2 regions of the Allobosea sp. Root670 genome follow, and region 1 is predicted to be linked to the other one. Evidence: riboswitches for the same ligand, from Rfam matches in the RefSeq annotation. Region 1 holds a riboswitch; the other holds the start of a gene.
What was found. A riboswitch is a leader RNA that binds a small molecule or an ion and turns the genes downstream of it on or off. The one in region 1 is predicted to bind cobalamin.
Positions count from the first base shown of each region.

Region 2: another riboswitch for cobalamin. It lies ahead of ASE61_RS27010 (ABC transporter substrate-binding protein); the one in region 1 lies ahead of ASE61_RS08300 (TonB-dependent receptor plug domain-containing protein).

Region 1 is NZ_LMJU01000005.1:29,524-37,147, forward strand. It holds gene ASE61_RS08280 (tripartite tricarboxylate transporter TctB family protein) at 1-171, shown strand, start outside; gene ASE61_RS08285 (tripartite tricarboxylate transporter permease) at 175-1,704, shown strand; gene ASE61_RS08290 (GntR family transcriptional regulator) at 1,701-2,417, opposite strand; gene ASE61_RS08295 (5-formyltetrahydrofolate cyclo-ligase) at 2,681-3,418, shown strand; cobalamin riboswitch at 3,414-3,613, shown strand; gene ASE61_RS08300 (TonB-dependent receptor plug domain-containing protein) at 3,735-5,681, shown strand; gene ASE61_RS08305 (ABC transporter substrate-binding protein) at 5,678-6,535, shown strand; gene ASE61_RS08310 (FecCD family ABC transporter permease) at 6,532-7,545, shown strand; partial or broken gene ASE61_RS08315 (ATP-binding cassette domain-containing protein) at 7,617-7,624, shown strand, end outside.
Region 2 is NZ_LMJU01000001.1:489,379-497,002, forward strand. It holds gene ASE61_RS02200 (FecCD family ABC transporter permease) at 1-757, opposite strand, end outside; gene ASE61_RS27010 (ABC transporter substrate-binding protein) at 754-1,791, opposite strand; cobalamin riboswitch at 2,004-2,216, opposite strand; gene ASE61_RS02210 (mandelate racemase/muconate lactonizing enzyme family protein) at 2,252-3,430, opposite strand; gene ASE61_RS02215 (M81 family metallopeptidase) at 3,442-4,929, opposite strand; gene ASE61_RS02220 (ABC transporter permease) at 4,947-5,795, opposite strand; gene ASE61_RS02225 (ABC transporter permease) at 5,795-6,739, opposite strand; gene ASE61_RS02230 (ABC transporter substrate-binding protein) at 6,952-7,624, opposite strand, start outside.

The DNA.
Region 1 (7,624 bases):
TTCGGCTTTCCGTTCAGCGCGATGCTGGCCTTCACGCTCGTGACCCATGCCTTCGGCTCGCGCCGCACCTTGCTCGATCTCGGCATCGGCGCGCTGATCGCCAGTCTCGCCTGGCTCGGCTTCTCCCGCCTCGGCATCAGCCTTGGCCCGTTCTTTCCGCTCTTGGGCTGAGCCATGGATATCCTGAACCAGTTGCTCGGCGGGTTCGCGGTTGCCTTGCAGCCGATGAACCTGTTCTGGGCTTTCGTCGGCTGCGGGCTCGGCACGGCGGTCGGTGTCCTGCCGGGCATCGGCCCGGCACTGACGATCGCGCTGCTCCTGCCGGTCACCGCGCAGGTCAATCCGGCCTCCGCCTTCATCATGTTCGCCGGCATTCTCTACGGCGCGCTCTATGGCGGCTCGACCACCTCGATCCTGCTGAACACGCCGGGCGAGAGCGGCTCGGTGATGACGGCGCTCGAAGGCAACCGCATGGCAAGGCGCGGCCGTGGCGCGGCGGCGCTGGCGACGGCGGCGATCGGCTCCTTCGTCGCCGGCACGATCGGCACGCTGGCGCTGACCTTCCTCGCGCCGGCCATCGCCGAGCTCGCCTTCGTCTTCGGGCCGGAGGATTACTTCGCCCTGATGATACTGTCCTTCACCTCGGTCGCCGTGGTGATGGGGCGTTCGATGGTGCGGGGTTTCGCTGCGCTGTTCTTCGGGCTCGCGCTCGGGACGATCGGCATCGACACCCAGACCGGCCAGACCCGTATGGTCTTCGGCACGCTCGAGCTGCTCGACGGCATCCCCTTCACCGTCGTGCTGGTCTCGCTCTTCGCGATCGGCGAGACGCTCTATGTCGCGAGCCGCAGCGGCGCTGCGCCGGCCGCGATCAACCCGCTCTCCGGCGGCAGCTGGATGACGAAGCAGGACTGGAAGCGCTCCTGGAAGCCCTGGCTGCGCGGCAGCGTCATCGGCTTTCCGATCGGTGCGCTGCCGGCGGGCGGCACGGAAATCCCGACCTTCCTCTCCTATGCGCTGGAGCGCCGCCTGACCCCGCATCCGGAGGAGTTCGGTCAGGGCGCGATCGAAGGCGTCGCCGGGCCGGAGGCCGCCAATAATGCGGCCGCGGCCGGCATCCTCGTGCCGCTCCTGACGCTCGGCCTACCCTCCACCGCGACGGCTGCCGTGCTGCTCGCTGCCTTCCAGAATTACGGGCTTCAGCCCGGCCCGCTGCTGTTCGCCACCAACCCGGACCTGCTCTGGGGCCTGATCGCCTCGCTCTATATCGGCAACGTCATCCTGCTGATCCTGAACCTGCCGCTGGTCGGCATCTGGGTCCGGCTGCTGCTGATCCCCCGGCAATACATCTATGGCGGCATCGTCGTCTTCGCGATGGTCGGCGTCTGGGGCCTGTCGACCTCCTGGATGGACCTGGCGTTGATGTGCGGCCTCGGCCTCGTCGGCTATGTCGCGCGCGTGCATGATTTCCCGATCGCGCCGGCCCTGATCGGGCTGATCCTCGGCCCACAGGCGGAAATCCAGCTCCGGCGTGCGCTCGCCGTCAGCCAGAACGACTGGAGCGTGCTGGTCGGCACGCCGATCGCGGCGACATTGCTTGCGGTCGCAGCGCTGGTGCTGATCCTACCGCCCGTGCTCGCGCGCCTGCGCCGACGCGCCAGTGCAGAAGAAGAGCCGGCGACCTCTGCGGGCGGAGCAGGTTAGCGCCTCGCTCCGGTCCGGCGCTTGCCCGGTTTGGTGCCGACATTCGCGGCCAGCGCGGCTTGCAGCGCCATGCGGGCGGCACGGATATGGCGCCGCATCAGGATTTCCGCGAGTTCGCCGTCGCGATGACTGATCGCTTCGGTGATCCGCATATGCTCGCCCCAGGCCTCGCGACCGCGTCCCGGCACGGTGGAGTGCAGGCGCCGGCACAGGCGCAGCCGCGGATAGAACTGCTCGCAGAGCAGTTCGGCGAGGATCGGGTTGCCGCTGCCCTTGGCGATCCGGCGGTGAAAATCCGCCTCGGGCTCGTCCTGGAGATAGGCGCCCATCGGATTGCGCTCGATATCGCCGCGATGGCCCCTCACCAGCGCGTCCAGCGCCGCGATCTCGGCCTCGCTCATGCTCTCGGCCGCGAGGCGGGCGGCCATGCCCTCTGTCGCCTCGCGCACGTCGAGCAGGGCGAGGAACTCGGCGGCGCTCGGCTCGGCGACGCGCGCGCCCTGGTTGGCGACATAGGTGACGAGCCCGCGTTCCTGCAGCCGCCGGATGGCTTCGCGGACCGGTGCGCGGCTGACTCCGAAGCGGCGGGCGATGGCCGGTTCGCTCAGTTTCTCGCCGGGCGCGATCTCCCCGGAAATGATGGCCGAGGAGAGATCGTCGTAGAGTTTTACGGTGACGCCCACGCTCGCGGGGGGCGGTGTCTCGGCCAGCATCGAGCGGGTGCCTATCTGCTTCTGATCACGGCAGCATAGAGCATTTCCGTTTCCGATGGGTACCGGAGGTGCCGGCGAATTCGGTGGTCATGCGCGGCCTTCATCGAAGGTTGCCGTATTCCATCAACCCTGAATTCGGTTGATTGCATGACCTGTCTGCGCAGAATGCTCATGCGCCGCGGCTCCGATGTCCGGACCTTCGCGCGTCGCCTCGCTCGCGCCGAGGGTGGCTGGCGCGTCGTGGCGACGGAGGCCGGAAACCGATGGGCAAGGGCGACGACGATCTGAATGACTATGCCTCGCCGGCCTGCCTGCTGCATGAGGTCGATCCGGCCTATTCCGGGCTGACGCCGCCGTCGCGAAATGTCGGGCAGAACCTGCCCGAGCCGAGCCTGATGGAATGGCGGCGGTCCGAGCGAGCGCGCATGATTGCAGCCCGCCTGGCGATGTCGGCGCGCACGCGAAACGCGCTTGCGCGTCGGATCGCCGGCCATCTCGACGCGCTGATCGGCGATCCCGCCGGCGTCCTCGTCAGCGGCTACTGGCCGTTCCGCGGCGAGCCGGATCTGCGCGACTGGTTCCGCGATCTGCGCGAGCGCCGCGGTCTGGCCGCCTTGCCGGTCGTGGTCGAGCGCGGCAAGCCCCTGCTGTTCCGGCTCTGGCGCAAGGGCGAGAAGCTGGAGCGCGGCGTCTGGAACATCCCCGTGCCGGCAGCGGGCGATCCGGTCTTTCCGCGGATCGTCATCGCGCCCCTGGTCGGCTTCGACGCGCAGGGCTACCGGCTGGGCTATGGCGGCGGCTTCTTCGACCGCACGCTCGCCGCCCTGCCGTCCTCCACGATCGCGGTCGGGATCGGCTACGAGATGGCGGAGATGCCGACGATCCGCCCGCATGGTTTCGACATCCCGATGCACCATATCGTGACGGAAAACGGCATCAGGTCCCACGGCGGAAAGCGGGATCGAGAGCCTCCGTTTGACGCCGGCCCGATCTCCCCATAAGCCTGAGCGCGACGGTTCCCTCACGGGATCAAAAGGGAACGCGGTGCGGGTGGCGAGCCACCCCATGCCGCGGCTGCCCCCGCAACTGTAAGCGGCGAGCCTTTCGCCATACGCCACTGGGGCCTCGGACCTGGGAAGGCGGCGAAAGGCAACGACCCGCGAGCCAGGAGACCTGCCGTCAGCCGTGGTCACACGCGGACACGTTCGGCCGGGGTGCGCCGATCGCTGATTCGACCGTTCGCCGTCTTTCGCACGGCAGATGGGAGATCGCGTTCGCGGTGACGTGCCACTGACGTCAACGCCCGAGGTCTCCATCGTGAACGTCTTCCTTCCGGCCGCCGGACGCGGCCGCCTGCTGCTCTCCGTGTCCTGTCTGACCATTGCCGGCGCTGCAGCCCCGGCTTTCGCCCAGAACGCTCCCGCCACGATGGCGCTCGACGAGATCGTCGTAAGCGCCACGGGAACGCCGACGCCTGCCCGCGAAGTCGCGAGCGCCGTCACCGTCATCACCGCCAGGGATATCGAACAGCAGCAGCGCCGCACCTTGCCGCAGGCGCTCGCCGCCGTGCCCGGCCTCAACATCGTGCAGACCGGCGGGCCGGGCGGCCTGACCTCGGTTTTCATGCGCGGCACCAACTCGAACCACGTCAAGGTGCTGATCGACGGCATCGAGGCCAACGACCCTTCAGCCCCGAACCGCTCTTTCGATTTCGGCTCGATGCTGACCGAGGATATCGAGCGCATCGAGGTTTTGCGCGGTCCCCAGAGCGGCCTCTATGGCGCGAATGCGCTGGGCGGCGTGATCTCCGTCACCACGAAGCGCGGCGAGGGACCACCGAAGATGACGGCGCGCGTCGAAGGCGGCTCGCACGGCAGCTTCAACCAGTCCCTCGGCTTCGGCGGCGGTGATGCGCGCTTCAACTATGCCTTCAATGCCAGCCATTTCCGCGCCGACGGAACCGAGGTGACGCCGCCGAACCTCGTGCCGCCCGGCCGCCGGATCAACCCGAACATCTTCGACAATTACAGCTATTCAGGACGCCTCGGCTTTGCGCTCACCGACACGCTGACGCTGAACTGGGTTGGCCGCTATCAGGACGGCCAGTTGCGCTATACCGGCGACACCGGCTTCCCGAGCAAGCCCTCGCCCTATCGTTCCCTGCAGAACTACGCGCAGGCCTTTACCCGTGGCGAGGTGGTCTGGGACCCGTTTGGCGGGCGATTCGTCAACACCTTCGGCGTGTCCTATTCGCGGCAGGACAGGGGGACGCGCACGGCTTCCGCGATGACGGGGCTGCTCGGCCTGCCCAATCAGAGCCTCGGCGAGCGCACCAAGCTCGACTGGCGCGGCAATCTCCAGATCATCAAGGGCCACAACCTGATCATGGGTCTGCAATATGAGCGCGAGCGTCTGGACACGACGAGCCTCATCGCCTCGAACGGCAACAAGGCCGCCTGGCTCGAATACCAGGGCAATATCGAGGATCGCTATTTCCTGGCGGCCAATATCCGCCGCGACCATGACGACAGCTATGGCGGCCATACGACGTACCGCATCGCGCCGGCCGTCATCATTCCCGGCACGGAAACCAAGCTGAAGGCGAGCTACGGCACCGGCTTCAAGGCGCCGACGCTGAGCGAGCTCTTCATCGATTACCGCCCCGGCTACAACTTCTTCGGCAATCCGAACCTGAAGCCGGAGGAAAGCCGCGGCTGGGATATCGGCTTCGAGCAGCCGCTCTTCGACAAGCGCCTGCAATTCGGCGCTACCTGGTTCCAGAACGATATCGAGAACCTGATCGTCACCAATGTCAGGCGCGATTCCTACGCCAATATTGGCAAGGCGAAGACGAAGGGCGTCGAGGCCTTCGCCGCGCTGGAAATCTCGCCCCAGTTCCGCATCCGCGCCGACTACACCTTCACCCTCGCCAAGGATGAGATCGCCCGGCAGGAACTGCTGCGCCGGCCGCGCCACAAGGCGAGCGCGACCGCGACCTGGACGCCGACCGACAGGCTCAGCCTCTCGGCGACGCTGATCCATATCGGCTCCTGGGTCGACGGCAACCGCGACTTCTCGGTCCCGCGCATGCGCGCGAAGGGGGCGACGCTGGTCAACCTCGCCGCTGAGTACAAGGCGACCGACAAGGTGACGGTGTTCGGGCGGGTCGATAACCTCTTCGACAAGCGTTGGGAGAATCCGGTCGGCTTCCTCGTGCCGGGCCTCGGCGTCTTCGGCGGTATCAAGGTGGCCATCGGCGGATGAACCGGCCTCTCGTCCTGCGTCGTCTATGCGGCGTGTGCCTCTCCATCGCGCTCTCGGGCGCGGTGGTATCGGCCGCATCTGCGGTCGAGCGCCCGGCCCGCATCGTCTCGCTCAATATGTGCACGGACGAGCTCGTCCTGCGCCTTGCCGATCCCGAGCGCATCGCCTCGGTGACATGGCTGTCGCAGGACCCGCGCAACGCCAACATGGCGGACGCCGCCCGCCTGATACCGGCCAATCACGGGCTTGCCGAGGAAGTCCTGGGTTTCCGCCCTGATCTCGTCGTCGCCGGCGCCTATACGTCGCGCGCTACGGTTTCGCTGCTCGGGCGGGTCGGCATCGCCGCGCGGGAATTCGGCGTTCCCCGCAATCTCGCGGAGATGAAGGCGCAGATCACCGAGATGGCCGATGTTCTCGGCGAGCCCGCCCGCGGGCAAGCCTTGCTCGCCGAGATCGAGCGGCGCCTCGAAGCTCTGGCCGCCCGTCGCGTCGACAGGCCGTTGCGGGCGATCGTGCTCCGTCCCAGCGGCTTCACGGTCGGCCGCGGCTCGCTCGTCGACGAGATTCTGACCCGCGCCGGCCTCGTCAACATCGCGGCCGAGCTGGGCGTCGAGAGCTATGGCCAGATCGCGCTCGAAACCGTGGCGCTGGGCGGTGCCGAAATCCTGATCCTGAACGAGACGCCGGACGGCCCGCCGTCTCTGGCGCACGAGATCCTGCACCATCCGGTGATCGACCGGCTTGGCGACCGGCTGAAGCTCGTCGCCCTGCCGTCGCGGCTCTGGACCTGCGCCGGCCCGAGCGTGCTCGACGCGATCGAATTGCTGGTGCGTGCCGTGGAGGAGAAGCCATGACGCCGGACGCTTCACCCGGCATCAGGCCGGCGCCGCTGCTGGGATTGCTTGCCCTCGCCACTCTGGCGATGACCGCGATCTCCATGGCCGTCGGCTATGCACCATTGGCGCTCGGCCCGGCGGTGACGGACCTTCTCGCGGGGCAAAAGAGCCTGCCGGCGCTCGTGCTCTATGAACTGCGTCTGCCGCGCGCCCTGCTCGGCGCCCTCGTCGGTTTCAGCCTCGGCATGGCCGGCGCGGCGATGCAGGGATTGTTGCGCAATCCGCTGGCCGAGCCGGGCGTGATCGGCATCTCCAGTGCGGCGGCCTTCGGTGCCGTCCTCGTCTTCTATAGCGGGCTCTCCGCCAGCCTTGCGCTCGCTCTGCCGCTCGGAGGGATCGCGGGCGCGCTGCTGGCAACCGTGATCCTCTTCATCCTGCTCGGCCGTGGCGCCAGCACGACCACGCTGATCCTCGCCGGCGTGGCGCTCAACAGCTTCGCTGGCGCGGCGACGGCGCTCGCGCTCAATCTCGCACCGAACCCTTATGCAGCGCTGGAGATCGTGTTCTGGCTGATGGGCTCGCTGGCCGACCGGAGCATGAACCATGTCGCCCTCGTCCTGCCCCTGATGTTGCTCGGCTGGGCCCTGATCGTCTCGACGGCGCCCGCCCTCGATGCGCTCAGCCTCGGCGAGGATACGGCCGCGAGCCTCGGCTTCGACCTTGCCTGGCTGCGCGCGCGCTTGATCGGGGGCGCGGCTCTCGCCGTCGGCAGCGCTGTCGCCGTGACGGGCGCGATCGGCTTCGTCGGCCTCGTCGTGCCGCATCTATTGCGCCCGCTGGTCGGGCACCGGCCGGGCCGATTGCTCATCGCCAGCGGTTTCGGTGGCGCCATTCTCGTGCTGGCGGCCGATATCGGCGTCCGGCTCATGCCGGTCCGACCGGAACTCAAGCTCGGCGTGGTCACCGCGTTGATCGGTGCGCCCTTCCTCTTCGCTTTGGTGCAGCGCCTGCGCCGGGAGGCCTTGTGATGGCGATCACGGCTTCCGGCATCACGGTTTCGCTCGGCGGCAAGCCGATCCTGCACGAGGTCGATGCCCAAGTCCGGCC
Region 2 (7,624 bases), on a different contig from region 1:
CGACCTTGACCCGCGTGACCGCTACGCCAAGCGAGGCTGCGGCATCGACGCCGAAGGCGAAGGCGTCCAGCGCCTTGGCGTGCAGCATGCAGATGCCGAAGCCGATGAAGGCGACCGGCGCCGCCATCCAGATATCGGGCCAGCGCACGCCACCGAAATTGCCGAGCAGCCAGAACATCACGCCGCGGGCCTGTTCGGCACTGGCGAGCGTCGTCACGATCGTCGCCGTCGCTGCGTTGAACAGCTGCGAGGTGGCGACGCCGGCGAGGATGACGCGGTCGCTCGCCCCGCCCGCCCCCGCCGCCAGCATGGCGACCACCACGAGCGCGGCGCAGGAGCCGATGAAGGCGCCGGTCGAAACCGACAGCACCGTGCCGCCGATGCTGATGCCGAGGATCAGCACCGCGACGGCGCCGGTCGAGGCACCGGCCGAGATGCCGAGGATATAGGGCTCGGCCAGCGGGTTGCGCAGCAGCGCCTGCAGGATCGCGCCCGAGAGAGCGAGCGCGCCGCCGCAGAGCCCCGCCATCAGCGCGCGGCTCAGGCGATAATCGAAGATCACGCCCTGCTGGATCGCGCTGACCGGGAAGTCGAGCTCGAACAGCCCGTTGCCGAGTGCCTTCAGGGCCGTGTCCAGCGGGATGCGCATCTCGCCGATCGTCACCGCCAGCGCGACCGAGACGATCAGCGCCAGCAGCGAGGCCAGCGCGATGCCGATCCGCGCCGGCCAGTTCGGCCCATGGGCGGCGTGGCTCAACGCGAAAGCCCGAAGCCGGCGATCGCCTTGGCGAGCGTCTCGATGCCGTCGATGGTGTCGAGCCCGGCGCGGGTCGCCCCGACATCCATGATGACGACGCGGTTGTTCCTGACGGCGTCGAGCTTGCTGGCGACCGGGTCGGTCTTCAGGAAGTCCAGCTTCTTCTCGATATCGTCGGCCGGGAAGCGGCGGCGATCCATCTTCACCGTGACGATCACGGCCGGGTTGGCGGCAGCGATGCTCTCCCAGCCGACCAGCGGCCATTCCTCGTTGGTCGCGATGATGTTGCGGGCTCCGAGCTTGGACAGGATATAGGCGGGCACGCCGTTCCTGCCGGCCATGAAGCCGTCGCCCTTGATGTCCTTGCTGGAGAACCAGACGACGACCGGCACCTCCTGCGCCTTCAGCTTGGCGACCTGCTCGACCGCCTTGTCCTCGCGGGCCTTGAGCTCAGCGACGAGCGTCTCGGCCCGGTCGGCGACATCGAAGATCGCGCCGAATTCGCGGATGTTGCGATAGACCAGCTCCATCGTGAACATCTGCGTACGAACGCCGTCGCCGGCACCGGAATTGTCCTTGCCGATGCAATCGGTCGGCGAGACATAGGTCGGCACCTTGACCTTGGCGAACTGGTCGCGCTTGCCGACGATGCCGTTGGGCCCGACATGCCATTCGAACATCGCGGTGACGAGATCGGGCTCCTGCGCCAGCACCGCCTCGAAGCTCGGATCGTTGTCGGCGAGGCGCTTCACCTTGGCGTTGACCGCCTCATAGGGCTTGGCGACCGGCGAGAACCAGACCGCGGTGCCGACGACACGATCGCCAAGACCGAGCGCATAGAGGATTTCCGTCTGGGTCTGACCGATCGCGACGACGCGCCTGGGCGCGGCGTTGAAGGTGATCGTCTCGCGGCAATTCTCCAGCGTCAGCGGATATTTGGTGGGCGCCGCAGTGGCCGTGCCGATGGCGAGAGCGCCGAACAGCGCGGCGGCAGACAGGCGAAGAAGTGAATTGAAGGGGCGCGCAGCCGGCATCGAGGCCATCCGAAATGTAACAATGTTGCATTTCTGATAGAGTGCGCGGCAGGCAAACGTCAAGCCGCCTTGAGTGGCCTGTGCAGTGGACTTCATGAACATGGACTTCATCGCTCCCCGAGATGACGGCCGGGGGAGCTTTGGGCATGTGGGGCGGACAAGCGGCGCAGGGCCACCATCGACACACAGGCTCCGGAACACCCCGTCCGAAAGACGTCTTCGACGACCGGGGCAGGTCTCCTGGCTCGCGGGTCGATGCCGGTTCCGCCCGGCCTTCCCGGCGCGGCAAGCGCCAGTGGACGATGGACGGAGAGCTCGCCGCTTACAGTTGCGGGGGCAGCCTCGGCTTTGGCACTGGAAGTGCCTCACCGAATTCCCTCTTAGCTCCGGGAGCAACCCGGAGAACCTCGATCGGCGCACACCCTATAAGGGTGCGGCGCGCCGTCAAGCGAACATCGCTTCAGAGGCGCGGCGTCCTGTAGAGCCGCTTGCCGCCGACGGATATCTCGACGTCCTGGAGATAGCCACGCAGCGCGGTGGTCGCGACCTCGATGCCGAGGCCCGGCGCATCGGGGGCCGCGACCTGCCCGTTCGCGTCGCGCTCCAGATGATTGGCGGAGATCGCGGTCGCGAGCGGCTTCGGCATCGCCGGGTATTCGCAGATCTCGTGGGCAGCGAGACCGGCATAGGGCTGGAGCGAGGCCGAGAGCGCGAGATGCGAGGTGAAGGTGTGGTTGACGAAGGTCACGCCCTTCGCGACCGCATAATCCGCCACCGCCTTGGACGGGCCGATGCCGCCGATCCGGCCGCAATCGATCTGGACATAGCCGATGCCGCCATAGTCGATGAGCTGCCGCGCCATCGACTCGTTATGGGCGCCCTCCCCGCCGGCCAGCCGGACCTTGGGGCTGCGTTTGGCCAGAGCGCCATAGGCTTCGAGCGCGCTGGCGTGGAACGGCTCTTCGAACCAGAGCACGTTGGCCTTCTCCATCGCGGGCAAGCGAGCGGCGGCGCGCTCGACATCCTCGATGAAGATCTGACCGGTATCGACGAGCAGGATGCCGTCCTGCCCCAAACCCTCGCGAGCGGCGACGAAATGCTCGGCATCGGCCTCGACGCTGCCCCGCCCGATCGGCCCCCAGCCGAACTTCGCGGCGCGGAAGCTGCGCTTGCGGGCATCGCGGGCGCGTTCGAGGGTTTCCTGCGCCGTGTCGCCGAAAAGGACCGAGGCATAGGGCGTCTTGGGATGGCTTTTCGTGTAGCCGAGCAGACGCCAGACCGGCTCGGAGCGCATCTTGCCGAGGATGTCCCAGAGCGCCATCTCGACGCCGGAGAAGGTGTGCGGTGCCTGGAGCAGGTCCATCGAGTTATAGGCGACGGCTGCGGCGATGCGGGCGATGTCCTGCGGGCTCTCCAGATTCTGGCCCAGCACGGAATCCGCGACCGGGCGGCAGACGCCATGCGACATCGGGCAGATGAAGGCGGCGATGGAAGGCAGCGGCGCCGCCTCGCATTCGCCCCAGCCGACATGGCCGCCGGCGGCGACCCTGACCAGCAGCGCATCCTGGCTGCCATCGGCCTCGTCGGTGACGACGGGCATGGCGAGATAGAAGAAATCGACGGCCTCGATCCTGGGCACGGGCTTCATCCTCACAGTTCGTAGATCGTGGCGCGCGGGGCGAAGGTGACGCCTTCGTCGAGCGGATAGATCGGCCGGGCGCAGATCGTGTGGCCGAGACTCCGGAGATTGGCGGAGGTCGCGCCGGGTGCGTCGATGTTGAAGTTCCGCGCGCACCACTGGTCGAACATGTGGAATTCGGTGTGGGGCGACTTCACCACGATCAGGTCGAAATCGGTCGGGTCGATGCCGTTGGCATAGTACATCGCCCGGTCGAACAGGCTGACCGAGCGGCTCATCACGACGACGGCGACATTGCCCCAGGTCAGCACGGCGGTCGGCCCGGCGCTGAGCGGCGCCTTCATCGTCTCCAGAGCGGCCTCGCCATCGGAGAGCAGCTTGACCTTGGCTTTCACCTGCATCGGCGGGAAGCGCGCGGGATCGATCGAGCCGCCGAGCGTGATCTCGATCGTCGCCCCAACGCCCGCCTTGTGCGCGGCAGCCGCTGCCGGCGCATCGACGATCTGGGCGAGCACGCGCTTGCCGTAGCCGGCCTTGCGCAGGGCCGCGAGGATCGCGTTGCTGTCGCCCGAGGCGCCGGACGAGGTCGCGTCGGCAGCGTCGGTGAAGATCACCGGGCCGTCGATGCTGCGGGCCTGCGCGATGGCGCGCTCCAGCGGGACGAGCTTGCCCTGCATGCGGAAGCGCAAGGGCCAGAATTCCTCGGCGAGCCGGATCGCCTCGCGCTCGGCCGTCGCCTTGTCGCCGTCGGTCAGGATCAGCACCTGCGAGCAGAGCTCGGGCACGTCGGTGAACGGGTTGCCGATCATGATGCCGGCCGCGAGCGCCCGTCCCTCCTCTTCCAGCCGGCGGCATTCGGCCAGAAGCTCGCCATAGCAGCCGGTCTTGGTGATCAGTTCGTCGCCGCGCACCAGCGCGGGAATGACGACACGGGCGGCCACCGGCCTGATCCCGCCAGCCATCAGCTTCAGCAGCAATTCGGCGGCGCGGCGGCCGGTATCGGCGAAATCAACATGGGGATAGGTCCAGTAGATCGCGAAGCCGTCGACATTGCGCAGCATCCGGTCGGTCAGGATGCCGTGCAGGTCGAGCGAGATGACGATCGGCATGTCCGGCCCGACGCGCTGGCGCAGCTTTTCCAGGAGGTAGCCTTCCGGGTCGAGCTCGCCATCGGCGCCCATCGCGCCATGCAGCGAGACATAGATGCCGTCGATGCGGTCGAGCTTGGCGAAGATCGCGGCGAGGATTTCCTCGGAGAGCTTCTTCCAGCCCGTAGCCGAGAGCGGCCCGGCGCTGCCGGAGCGGGCGCAGATCGTCGGGACGATCTCGATATCGGGCCTGGCCTCGAAGACCGCGAGCGCGCCGCCGAGTTCCTGGTTCTGGCCGCGCTGGACGTAGAGGCTCTCGCCATGGTGGATCAGGAAGTTCTCGTAATGCGACGGCAGCGGGTTGAAGGAGGAGATCTCCTGCTTGCAGTCGGCGATCAGGATGCGCTTCATCGGGCGGCTCCGGCGGGTCAGAATTTCAGGCGGGGGTCGAGCACGTCGCGCAGGCCGTCGCCGAGCAGGTTGAGGCCGAGCACGCAGGTGATGATCGCGAGGCCCGGGAACACCGTGATCCACGGCGCTTCGCGCATGAAATCGCGGCCTTGCGCGATGATCGAGCCGAAGGAGGCGGCCGGTGGCGGCGGGCCGGCACCGACAAAGGACAGAGCCGCTTCGGCGAGGATCGCGATGGCGAAGACATAGGTCAGCCGCACGATCAGCGGGCCGGCGACATTGCGCAGCACATGCTTGAACAGGATGGTCCATTCGCCGACGCCGATCGAGCGCGCCGCGGCGATGTATTCCTGCTCCTTCTCAAGCAGGACCGAGGCGCGCACGATGCGGGCGGTATGCGGCGTCGTGGCGATGGCGAGCGCGATCACGACATTGGTCAGCGATGCGCCGAGCACCGCCGAGACGACCATGGCGAGCACGATCGACGGAAACGCCATCAGCGCGTCCATGATTCGCATGATCGGCTGGTCGAGATGGTAGAAATAGCCGGCGATCGCGCCGCTCAGCGTGCCGGCGATCCCGGCCAGCACCACGGTGCAGGCGCCGATGGCGAGCGAAATGCGGGCGCCGATCATCACGCGGGAGAGGATATCGCGGCCGAAATGATCGGTGCCGAACCAGTGCACGGCACTTGGCGCGGCGAGCCGGGCGCGGACATTGCTCTTGAGCGGATCGAAGGGCGTGAGCCAGTCGGCCGCGAGCGCGACCGCGACCATTGCGAGCACCAGCGCCGCCCCGATCACGAACGAGCGGTTGCGAAAGAGGCGCCCCCAGAGGGCGCGGCCGACGAGTGGCGTGCCCTGCATCAGGCCAACCTCACCCGCGGATCGACCACGGCGTAGAGGATGTCGACGACGAGATTGATCGCGAGATAGACGACCGCGAGGAAGAGCAAGCCACCCTGCAGCACGGGAAAGTCGCGGGAGGCGATGGCACCGACGATCAGGCGCCCGATGCCGGGGATGGAAAAGACCTGTTCGACGATGACCGCGCCGCCGAGCAAGGCTCCGGAGACGATGCCGATGACGGTGAGGATCGGGATCATCGCATTGGGCAGCGCGTGGCGCAGCACGACATGGAGCTTGGCGAGCCCCTTGGCATCGGCAGTGCGGACATAGTCCTGCGAGAGCGTGTCCAGCATCGAGGCGCGCGCCATTCGGGCGATGAAGCCGACCTGAACCAGCCCCAGCGTCAGGGCCGGGAGGATCATGCCGCGCAGCCATTCGGTGGGCGATTGCAGGAAGGGCGTGAAGCCACCGCTCGGCAGCCAGCCAAGCGACACCGCGAAAACCAGCACCATGACGAGGCCGAGCCAGAAATCCGGGACCGAGAGCCCGAGCAGCGCCGTGGTCATCACGGCCTGATCGGGCCAGCGGTTGTGATTGACGGCGGCGATGATGCCGGCCGCTACGCCGAAGAACACGGCGAAGGCGAGCGCCAGTGCCGCCAGCGAGAGCGTGACCGGCAGGCGCTCGATCAGGGCCGCCGTCACCGAGCGGTTGAGCAGGATCGACTGGCCGAGATCGCCGCTGAGGATGCGCCCGTACCAGCCGAACATCTGCTGCGGCAGCGAGAGGTCGAGACCGAGCGCGCTGCGGAGCTTGGCGACCTGCTCGGGCGTCGCCGAGGCGTCGAGGAAAGCCGCCGCCGGATCCCCCGGCACCAGCCAGATCAGCGCGAAGGACATCAGCGAAACCAGGACGAGCACGAGAAAGGCGCCCGCGAGCCGGCGGATCAGGAAGCTTCCCATGCCGCCCTCCTTCCGAGCGTTAGGCCTTAGTTCTGATAAGTGCGCGTCATCCCGGGCGACCGAAGGGAGAACCGGGATCCATTCCGGAACGCTTCCGGCAAAGGTTCAGGAATGGATCCCGGATCTGCGCCGCTTTGCGGCTTGTCCGGGATGACACGGCTAATGTGACGGCGATCGATACTTACGACGGCTGGCATCGACCTCGCATGCGCTCAGGGCTCCAGCCAGACGCCCCACATGCGCGGGATGCGATAGGGCTTGAAGTTCTTGAGCTTGGACGTGGAGGCCTGGAAGATCCCGTAATTGCCGGCCTTCATCGCGACTGCCGCGTCGTACATGTGCTTCTGGAAGGCGTCGTAGAGCGCCTTGCGCTTGCCCTCGTCCATCTCGGCGTTGAAAGCGGCGGCGATGCGGTCGATCTCGGGGTCCTTCGCCTGCTGCGAGAGGCCGTTGACCCAGGGCGCCATCACCGAGCCCGGGCCTTCATAGGGCTCGATGCCGAAACCGTGCGTCCAGAAGGTCCAGCCCGTCGGCGTGAAGCCGATCTTCGAGACGGTCGGCCAGTCGGCGACGGAGATATCCACCTCGACGCCGATCTCCTTCAGCTTCTGCTGGACCAGCGTCGCGGTGTCGACATTGGGGCGCAGATTGTCGGTGATGAAGGTGACCTTGCCGCCCTTGTAGGACGACTTGGCGAGAAGCTCCTTGGCGAGCTTGACGTCGTTCTTGTTGTACTTGTCGCTGCCGACAGTCGAATGGAAGGCGGAGCCCGGATAGAGCCAGCTCGGGTCCATCTGGTAGATATCGGCATAGGAGATCGCCATGATCTCCTCCATGTCGAGCGCCGCCTGGACAGCCAGCCGGAAGTTCACGTCATTGGCGGGT